Regions from separate parts of the Mesorhizobium sp. USDA 4132 genome, predicted to be linked through region 2. Evidence: riboswitches for the same ligand, from Rfam matches in the RefSeq annotation. Region 2 holds a riboswitch; each other region holds the start of a gene.
The links. A riboswitch is a leader RNA that binds a small molecule or an ion and turns the genes downstream of it on or off. The one in region 2 is predicted to bind cobalamin.

Region 1 (3,266 bases), 3.4 Mb from region 2:
GGCTAAAACTCGATGCCGGCCTGGGCCTTCACGCCCGCCTTGAAGTGGTGTTTGACCAGCGACATCTCGGTCACCATGTCGGCGGCCTCGATCAGCGCCGGCTTGGCGTTGCGGCCGGTGACGACCACATGCAGATCCAGCCGCCGTGCCTGTAACGCGGCGACGATCTTGTCGAGATCGAGATAGTCATAACGGAGCGCGATGTTGAGTTCGTCGAGGATGACGAGCCCGATCGTCTCGTCCGCCATCAGCTCGAGTGCCTTTTCCCAGGCCTTTTCCGCCGCGGCGACGTCGCGCTTCAGGTCCTGGGTCTCCCAGGTAAAACCTTCACCCATCGTGTGCCAGGCGACGCGGTCGCCGAAGACGGCAAGCGCCGGCTGCTCCCCAGTCGACCAGGCGCCCTTGATGAACTGCACGACGCCGACCCGGCGGTTGTTGCCGAGCATGCGCAGCGCCAGGCCGAAGGCGGCTGTGGATTTGCCTTTTCCGGAGCCGGTATGGACGATGAGAAGACCCTTTTCCTGGGTCTTCTCTGCCACTTCCGCATCCTGAACCGCCTTGCGGTTCGCCATCTTGGCGCGGTGACGCTCGACGGACGCCTCATCGATCTCCTTCACCGGGAAGCGAGCTTCGCCGAAGATCCGGCAGAAGCTTCCTCGCCAGCGCGGAACTTTTCGCGGACGACACCGGCCAGCGCACCGAGCACCGCCCAGAACACCAGGTTGGTGGCATAGACGGCGTTGACGAAGCGGGCATAGAGATCCATCGGGACGGCCGTTTCATGGCTGGGCGGCAGCGGCGCGCCGACCAGATGCGGGGCGATCAGCAGCACGACCGCAAGCGCTGCAAATACGGCCGAGCGTGTGTAGGCGAGCAGGCCGAGACCGATTGCCGTGCAGACAGCCGTCGAGACCCACCAGATCTGGCGCGGACCGAGTTCCGCGGCCGGCATGCCGGGCAGTTCCGGCGGCAGGCCAAGGCCGGGCGCGAGAATGACGGTGAGAAAGCCGGCAATGCCGAACATCAGGCCACCGCGCCAGCCCTTGAAGCCGCCGAACGCTTCCGAGGCGGCGATGAGGACAAGGGCAAAACCGATAGCCGACAGCATGTCCGCGGCGAGTGTATAGATGAAACGCTCGAAGCCATCGGCGGGAGCCCAGGCTTCCTCGCCGTGGTGATGCTCGGCGGCGGATGACGCAGCACCTGCGGCAGGTGCTGCGTCATGGCTGTGGCCTGCCTCGGGCGCGGCATTTTCGAACACTTCCGCCCGCAGGATCAGCGGCACGGTGGAGAAACTCTGCATCACGGTCAGCAGCAGTCCGGACAAAAGCCCGGCGATCACCGCCGTGAAGACGATGTTGCGAAACAACGACATTGGGGAGAACTCCTCAGTGGCAGGGGAAGGCGAGCGAGTGGCGCGTGTCATGCGCGGCATTGTGGACGACTTCCAGATGCGAGAAGCCGACAAAGCCGACGATGAACAGGCCGAGCAGGGCCGTCATGCTGAGGGGAATGATCTTCGAAGCGGAAATGGTGACTGCAGCTGCAGCAGAATTCGTAACCATGGTCTCGTCCTTTCGCCCTCCACCCGAGGGCCGTTCACGTTCTTTGCCGCCTCTGGCAGGTCTCCTGGCTCGCGGATCGGACGCCTTCTCCCGCCTTCCCAGAAGTCCGTTGGCCGGATTTCCCAGTGGCATGACGGCCGGACGGCCGTTTTGGTCGAAGACTTTCCGCTTACAGTTGCGGGGGCAGCCGCGGGTTGGACGGCAGAATTCCGTCGCACCGCATTCCCTCTAAAACCCTTTCGGGCACCATAGGCTCGATCACTATAGACGAATTCGCCGTCACGGCAATCGCCTTTGCGACGCATTGACATGGGCCTGCGACCGGGCTTACTTGAAGAGAGATGGTCCCTTTCCGGCAACGGGGAGGGCTAAGAGAGAATGCGGTGCGATCCCTTTTCAGGATCAATGCCGCGGCTGCCCCCGCAACTGTAGGCGGCGAGCCATTGCCTAAAACGGCCATTTGGCCGTCAAGCCACTGGGAAATCCGGCCAACGGTATCCTGGGAAGGCAGGCAAATGGCGACGACCCGCGAGCCAGGAGACCTGCCGTCCGATTAATTTTGCTTCACCGGGCGGGGTGCTCCGGAGGAAGTTTCTCGATCACCGCAGAGGGATTTTCGACCTTCTGCTCCGCGCCCCGATTTTTCGACCCCGGCGGGAACGCGGCTGACCGATGAGTGACCACCGACCAGATGATCCGGCAACCGCCGGCCCGGCAGATGTGACGATTTTCGTCTGCACCAATTGCCGTGACGCGTCCGACGGCGAAATCCGGCCAGGCATCGCACTGATCGCGGCGCTGCGCGAGGCAGCAAGCGGCAAGCCGCTCGCGGTCAAGCCGGTCACCTGCCTTGCCAATTGCGAAAAAAGCCCGAGTGCCGCCTTCAACCACAAGAGCGGCTGGTCCTATGTCTTCGGCCACCTGTCGCTCGACAATGTCGAGGACATCGTCACCGGCGCGATGATGCTGGCCGAGGACGAGCGCGGTTTCCTTCCCCTTCGCGGCCGCCCGACCTGCCTGCGCGGCAAGGGCATGACGGCCCGTATTCCACCCTTTCATCACCACGAGGACATGCCATCATGAGCGTTTCGTTCGACCGCGTTCCCTGCACCGTCGTTACCGGGTTTCTGGGAGCCGGCAAGACCACGCTGATCCGCAACCTGATCGAAAACCTGAAAGGCAAGCGGCTGGCGATCATCGTCAACGAATTCGGCGATGTCGGCATAGACGGCGACGTGCTGAAGGGCTGCGGCATCGAAAGCTGCCCGGAAGACAACATCATCGAGCTTGCCAACGGCTGCATCTGCTGCACCGTGGCGGACGATTTCGTGCCGGCGATCGACCGTATCCTGGCCATCGAACCCTGCGTCGATCACATCCTCATCGAGACCTCCGGCCTCGCGTTGCCGAAACCGCTCGTCCAGGCCTTCCAGTGGCCTGACGTCAAGGCGCGTGTGACGGTTGACGCCGTGATTGCCGTGGTCGACGGACTGGCGCTCGCCGAAGGTCGCGTTGCCGACGATCACGAGGCGCTGGAAGCGCAGCGCGACGCGGACGGTTCGATCGACCATGACGACCCGGTCGAGGAAGTGTTCGAGGACCAGGTGGCCTGTGCCGACATGATCGTGCTCACCAAGAGCGACCTCCTGGATGCCGCCGGCCTCGCGACCGCCAGGGATCGCGTGTCCGCCCATCTGCCGC
Region 2 (3,266 bases):
CGTTCATGCGGGGTGCTTCCTCATTCTGATTTTCAATCAGAAAACAACGCCACACGCGGGATTCCGTTCCTGGAGCCACGCCCCGTGCCGATCAACGCCGATCACGAATTGGCGATCAGGCGACGATCGAAAGTTTCGCCTGGTCGCCCTGCAGCCGATTGACCATGAAGTTCGAGTACCATTCGACGAACTGCATGACGCCGCCTTCGTGGAGTGGCGAGTAAGGACCGGGCTCGTAGGCGGGCGAGCGGATGCCGAAAGCGTTTTCCTCCACGATCTGACGGTCCTGGTCGTTGGTCATGTTCCAGACATGGGTCAGTTCTTCGAGATTGTAGTCGACGCCCTCGACCGCGTCCTTGTGGACCAGCCATTTGGTGGTAACCGCCGTTTCTTCCGGCCCGAGCGGGGTGACGCGGAACGAGATCGCGTGGTCACCGAGAATGTGGTTCCAGCTGCTTGGATAGTGGAACAGCAGCATGGTGCCGATCGAATTGATCGTCACGTCGTCGGAGAGTTTGCGCTGTACGGCGTTGCGGCCGCTCATCGTATAGCTCTCGGCATCCTCGATCAGCGGCATGCGCGCGACGCGGAACTGGCCGGTCTCGTCCATCCGGAACTCGCTCGGCAACCCGGCCGTCTCACAGCGCTGCCAATGGGCGGCGATGACCGGATCGTCCTTGGCGCCCTGGACACCGGTCGCGGTCGGCGATTCCGGATAGGTGCGGCAGAGTTCCGGGTGGTTGGCGGCGCAGTGGTAACACTCGCGGTTGTTTTCCCAGACGAGCTTCCAGTTGCCCTTTTCGATGATCGTCGACTGGTGCGCGACCTTGGCTTCCGACAGGCGGTGCGGGGCCATATAAGGCTCGATGGCGGCGCGAACCGGCGCGAAATCCGGCGCCTCGTTGGCAAGACAGATGAAGATAAAGCCGGCGACGCTCTCGCAATGGACCTTCTTCATGCTGAATTGGGTCTTGTCGAAGTCCTGGCCCATCTGGCGACCGACCAGAAGCGAGCCGTCCAGCTCGTAGGTCCATTGATGGTAGGGACAAACGAGCCGCACCGCCGAGCCATGTTCCTTGGTGCAGACACGGCTGCCACGATGGCGGCAGGTATTGTGCAGCGCCCGGATCTGGTTGTCGCGGCCGCGCACGATAACGACCGGATAATCGCCGATCTGCAGGGTGAAATAGGCGCCGGCCTTGGGCAGCTCGCAATCATGCCCGACGAACAGCCAGTCGCGGTACCAGATCATTTCCAGATCGAGCTTGAAATAGGCGGGATCGGTATAGAAGGGCTGTTCGAGGCTGAACCCCTCGCGGCGGTTCTTGAGCTGCCGCAGGGCCTGATTGCGAATTTCCATATACTTCCCTTCCTCGTCAATGTGGACAGCGGAAGGACATGGAAATGCCGGCCGGCCCCCAGGCCCGCCCCAAACCCTGTCCCGAACGCCCGCCGCGTCCGGTCGTCATCTTTTGTCCCGAGGCTGGTTTCCGGGCTCAGGAGCTGTCCGTTGCGGGACGGGCTCGGCGCCTTCCCGGGCGGCCTTTTCGGCTCTTTCCCAGTGGCCTGTACCAAGCTTTCTTGCTCCACCACCGTTGCGGGGGCAGCGCCGGATCAAGGTTTCGAAGACCCCTGCCGGCTTCCCAATTCTCCGCCTTCCCTAGACAGGCGGCACCTCAAGATCGAGGCGGATATAATCATCGAGCGGGCGTGTCGCATAGGCGACATTGCGACATCGGCAACCGCGTTGGCGACAGCGGCGAAACGGCCCGGAATGCAACACTCCAGCCCCGCGAAAGCGAAACCTGTCATTAAGGGATAAGCCATAAAATCCCGGCTCGAATGGGAGCGATGCCACCGTGCAGGCCAAGGGGAAAATCCGTTACTATAAAGCTCCTCCACCAAAGCCTCCGGCGCCGGTGGCAGTGAAGACCGCTGCCCATTCCGAATTCCTTCGGACGGGGCGCATCGCCCGCTACAATCCGATCTGGCTGCCGGAAGAGCGCCGTTATCTCACCCATGACGAGGTCGCCGAGCGCACAGGCAAAAGGCTGGAGGCGGCCGGCGAGACAAGCCACAACCGGATCAACTCCTTCCATCGCTCGATCAAGTTTCCGAAGATCATCTTTCACCACACGCTCGATGAGCGGCCGCATCTCGGCTATTGCCATGTCACGGCGGCAAAAACGCAACTTGCCCACGGCGTGCCGGTCAGCTGGTCCTTCTACATTGCCAATTTCGTCTCGGAGATGGGCGGGGAGGAAACGTTCTTCGAGCGTATCAGCACGGCCTATTCGCGCATGTATTTCGCCGTTGCTGTCGAACGAGAGGCCGGCCAGCCGCTGCAGATCAACCGCTCGATCCGCAAGAACGGCCTTCTGTTCCGGACCAACGATCCGATGGAAGCGATCAAGAACGTGCTGATGCTCGGCACCTCCAACGAAATGCTCCGCGAGATCATCAAAAAGCTATGAAGACGCCCGGGTCCGCGTTATTGACGGGCGGATATGACGGCTCAAATCATCGACATCACCCGGGACCATGACGGCGCGCTTGCCCAGGCCTGCGCCGTGCTCGGCGACGGCCTTCCCGTGGCGATCCCGACCGAGACGGTCTACGGGCTTGCGGCCGATGCCACCAATCCCGCCGCCATCACCCGCATCTACGAGACCAAGGGCCGGCCGCGCTTCAATCCGCTGATCTGCCATATGTCGGATCTTGCCATGGCCGAGCGTTATGCCGACTTCGATCCGATTTCGAAAAAGCTTGGCCAAGCCTTCTGGCCGGGCCCCCTCACCCTGATCCTGGCCCTGAAGCCCGAAAGCGGCATCCACGCGCTGGCGACGGCCGGGCTCGACACGGTCGGCATCCGGCTTCCCAAGGGCTTCGCTTCCGATCTGATCCGCGCCTTCGGCAAGCCGCTTGCGGCGCCGAGCGCCAACACGTCCGGCAAGGTGAGCCCAACCAGCGCCGCCCATGTGGCCGACGACCTGGGCGACAAGCTGGCTTTGATCATCGACGGCGGCGCGGCTCCGGTCGGTGTCGAATCGACCATCGTTCGTGTCGAGGATGGCGTGATCCGGCTGCTGCGGCCGGGTGGGGTGGCCGTGGAAGAGATCGAGAAGGCAACCGGTCTTGCGGTGATCCGGCCTGAGGGACCGGCGGCGATCATCGAGGCTCCCGGCATGCTCGCTTCCCATTACGCGCCAGGAGCGGCGGTCAGGCTCAATGCCGACCATGTCGAGACCGGCGAGGCATTGATCCGG
Region 3 (3,266 bases), 1.1 Mb from region 2:
GAACCGACGAGGGGATTACCGAAGAGAACCTCCAGAGCCGCGCCCGCGGCACGATCCTGATGGCGATCTCCAACAAGTTCGGCTCGATGGTGGTGACGACCGGCAACAAGTCGGAAATGTCGGTCGGCTACGCAACGCTCTACGGCGACATGAACGGCGGCTTCAATCCGATCAAGGACCTCTACAAGATGCAGGTCTACGCGCTGGCCGCCTGGCGCAACGAACACCTGCCGCCGACGGCTCTTGGCCCAAGCGGCGAGGTGATCCCGAAGAACATCATCTCCAAGGCCCCGTCCGCGGAACTCAGACCCAACCAGACCGACCAGGATTCGCTGCCGCCCTATCCGGTGCTCGACGACATTCTCGAATGCCTCGTCGAGCTGGAAATGGGCACCGAGGAGATCGTCGCCCGCGGCCACGACATCGCGACTGTTCACCGGATCGAACACCTGCTCTATCTCGCCGAATACAAGCGGCGCCAATCGGCGCCGGGCGTCAAGATCACCAAGAAGAATTTTGGCCGCGACCGGCGCTATCCGATCACCAACCGTTTCCGCGACCGGTAGGAGAGGATCATGGCCCCGCGCAGCTCGGTCGAGATCTTCAATATCCGGACGAGGGCGATGCGAGTGGTCTGGCAGACGGAAGCCCTGTTCGAGGCGCCCAACTGGTCGCCGGACGGGCGTTACCTGATGCTCAACAGCGAGGGCCTGATCTATCGTCTGTCGCCGGACGGTGACGGCGAGCCTGAACCGGTCGATACCGGCTTTGCCCGCCAATGCAACAACGACCACGGCATTTCGCCGGACGGTTCGCTGATCGCCATTTCCGACAAGGTAGAGTTCGGCAAGTCGACGATCTATGTGCTTCCCGCCGGCGGCGGCGTGCCGCGGCTGGTGACCCGGAACCTGCCGTCCTACTGGCATGGCTGGTCGCCGGACGGAAAAAACTTCGCCTATTGCGGCATCCGCGGCGACGAGTTCGACATCTATACGATCGGCATCGAAGGTGGCGCAGAGAAGCGGCTGACATTCGGCGAGGGCCGCAATGACGGGCCGGACTATTCGCCGGATGGAAAATGGATCTATTTCAATTCCAGTCGCACCGGGCTGATGCAGATCTGGCGCGTCCCGGCCGCAGGCGGCGCCGCGGAGCGGATCACCGACGGCGGTTACGGCGACTGGTTTCCGCATCCGTCTCCGAAGGGTGACAAGATCGTTTTTGTTTCCTACGACGCCGATGTCTTCGACCACCCGCGCGATCTCGACGTCCGCGTCAGGCTGATGGACATGGACGGCGGCAATGTCGAAACGCTGTTCGAGCTTTTCGGCGGGCAAGGCACGATGAATTCGCCGAACTGGTCGCCTGATGGCGATGAGTTTGCCTATGTGCGCTATTTCCCTGTCGCATGAACGCCTTGCGCCGAAGATAGCGTGAGGGCATAAACGATCCTGTCAGGTGCCGGCGACAAGCCGGAGAATCGGGAATCCGGGGTGGAACCGGAACGTGCCCAACGCTGTGAGGTGGACGCTCGGCCGCAGGATATGAGAGCCACTGGGATTTTCTCGGGAAGGCGGCGGTGGAGGCGGACGAAGCCAAGTCAGAAGACCGGCCTGACGAGATAGACCAGCCCGCGCGGACGGCGGAACGGTTTCGGACCTCTTTTTGCCCAAAGGCTTCAAGCCGGGAAGGCGAGGGAGCGACGGCATTGTTGGGGACTTGACGATGCAGACTGATCCTTTCGCCCATGCCTTGCTGCCTGCCGGCGAGTTTTCCAAGGTCGAACGCGCCGCCGTCTACCGGGCGATCGAGACACGCCGCGACGTGCGCGACCAGTTCCTGCCCGATCCGCTGCCGGACGACCTGGTGATGCGGCTGCTTGGCGCCGCGCATTCGGCACCCTCGGTCGGCTTCATGCAGCCTTGGAATTTCATCCTCATCCGCGATCCGGCGGTACGCGAGGCGGCTCGTGCCGCCTTCTCGCGCGCCAATGACGAAGCCGTGGAGATGTTTGCCGACGAAAGCCGCGACCTCTACCGCAGTCTCAAGCTCGAAGGCATCGTCAAGGCGCCGCTGTCGATCTGCGTCACCTGCGATCCGGACCGCGCCGGTCCGGTCGTGCTCGGCCGCACTCACAATCCGCGCATGGATGCCTATTCGACCGTCTGCGCCGTGCAGAACCTCTGGCTCGCGGCAAGGGCCGAGGGCGTCGGTGTTGGCTGGGTCAGCATTTTCCGCGACGAGGACGTGCGCGGACTGCTCGGTATTCCCGACCGTGTCGAGATCGTCGCCTGGCTCTGCCTCGGTTATGTCGATCGGCTCTACGGCGAACCCGAACTGGCGCTCAAGGGCTGGCGCCAGCGTTTAGGCCTGGACGCGCTGATCTTTCAGGACCGATGGGACAGCCGCTGACTATTGCTGCGGCTGCGGTCCTGCCGATTTCGGATTGGTGAGATCAATACCCGCTTCGGGCAGGAAGGTCGGCCCGACGGTGCGCACCTTTTTGCTTGGGTCGTATGGCCGCTCCGGCGGCGGCGTGAGCACTGGCGGCGGGACTGCGGTTGCCTGCGGCTTTTGCGGTGGGTGGGTGCGCAGGTTGGTAATTCCGGAATAAGGCTCCTCTTGCCTGGGAAGCTCGATGCCCGGCACCTTTCGCTTGTCGTCGACTACAGGCGGCAGCGGCTCGAAAGAAGGGATGCAGCGCTGTTCGCGAATGGCGGCGAGAATGGCATTCCGCTCTTCCGAGGGCAGGATCATCTGCCGCGAACCGTTGCGCTCAGCTGTCAGCGTGTCGCGGCTCTGCTCCATTCTGTCCAGCGCATCCCGCATCTGGCCGCAGACCTCGGCATTGGGGCCGCCGAGAACCACGACGCTGCCGTTGCCGCAGCCGGCTCGGCGCATGTCGACCCGCAGTTCGCGGATATCGGCATTATATTCGCCGAGCTGCTGGGCATAGCTGCGCGCCGCGGACGTGTTGCCGATGATCTCCGGGCTGTTTCCAAGTTTCCGGTAGAGCGCTGCGCAAACGGCAGGGTCTCCCGCCAGCGCTGCAGCAGGCAAAAACAAGAGCGGTATGGTCAGCAGGCCGCGAAGCGGTATCGGCAATTCCGGCATCCTCTCCTTTAGTAGAAGATGCCATCATGGAACGTGCCGGTTGATAATCTCATAAGGCCGCGATCACCGCACGGTGAAATCTATCCAGGGGCCGGCTGAGCCCCGGACGGGCTCAAATCATCGCATCGAGAGAGTTATGCAACTAAGGATTG

Region 1: another riboswitch for cobalamin. It lies ahead of ACZ9IU_RS22000 (CbtB domain-containing protein); the one in region 2 lies ahead of ACZ9IU_RS05105 (aromatic ring-hydroxylating oxygenase subunit alpha).
Region 3: another riboswitch for cobalamin. It lies ahead of bluB (5,6-dimethylbenzimidazole synthase); the one in region 2 lies ahead of ACZ9IU_RS05105 (aromatic ring-hydroxylating oxygenase subunit alpha).

The regions. Positions count from the first base shown of each region.
Region 1 covers NZ_JBWCCP010000001.1:4,436,876-4,440,141, forward strand. The annotation lists gene cobO (cob(I)yrinic acid a,c-diamide adenosyltransferase) at 3-617, opposite strand; gene ACZ9IU_RS21995 (CbtA family protein) at 614-1,375, opposite strand; gene ACZ9IU_RS22000 (CbtB domain-containing protein) at 1,389-1,565, opposite strand; cobalamin riboswitch at 1,603-1,831, opposite strand; cobalamin riboswitch at 1,891-2,129, shown strand; gene ACZ9IU_RS22005 (DUF1636 family protein) at 2,238-2,648, shown strand; gene cobW (cobalamin biosynthesis protein CobW) at 2,645-3,266, shown strand, end outside.
Region 2 covers NZ_JBWCCP010000001.1:1,002,289-1,005,554, reverse strand. The annotation lists gene ACZ9IU_RS05110 (BA14K family protein) at 1-7, opposite strand, end outside; gene ACZ9IU_RS05105 (aromatic ring-hydroxylating oxygenase subunit alpha) at 116-1,360, opposite strand; cobalamin riboswitch at 1,465-1,694, opposite strand; gene ACZ9IU_RS05100 (DUF6656 family protein) at 1,878-2,474, shown strand; gene ACZ9IU_RS05095 (L-threonylcarbamoyladenylate synthase) at 2,508-3,266, shown strand, end outside.
Region 3 covers NZ_JBWCCP010000001.1:2,062,454-2,065,719, forward strand. The annotation lists gene ACZ9IU_RS10735 (NAD+ synthase) at 1-566, shown strand, start outside; gene ACZ9IU_RS10740 (TolB family protein) at 576-1,412, shown strand; cobalamin riboswitch at 1,440-1,631, shown strand; gene bluB (5,6-dimethylbenzimidazole synthase) at 1,726-2,412, shown strand; gene ACZ9IU_RS10750 (hypothetical protein) at 2,413-3,105, opposite strand; gene ACZ9IU_RS10755 (NADP-dependent malic enzyme) at 3,249-3,266, opposite strand, start outside.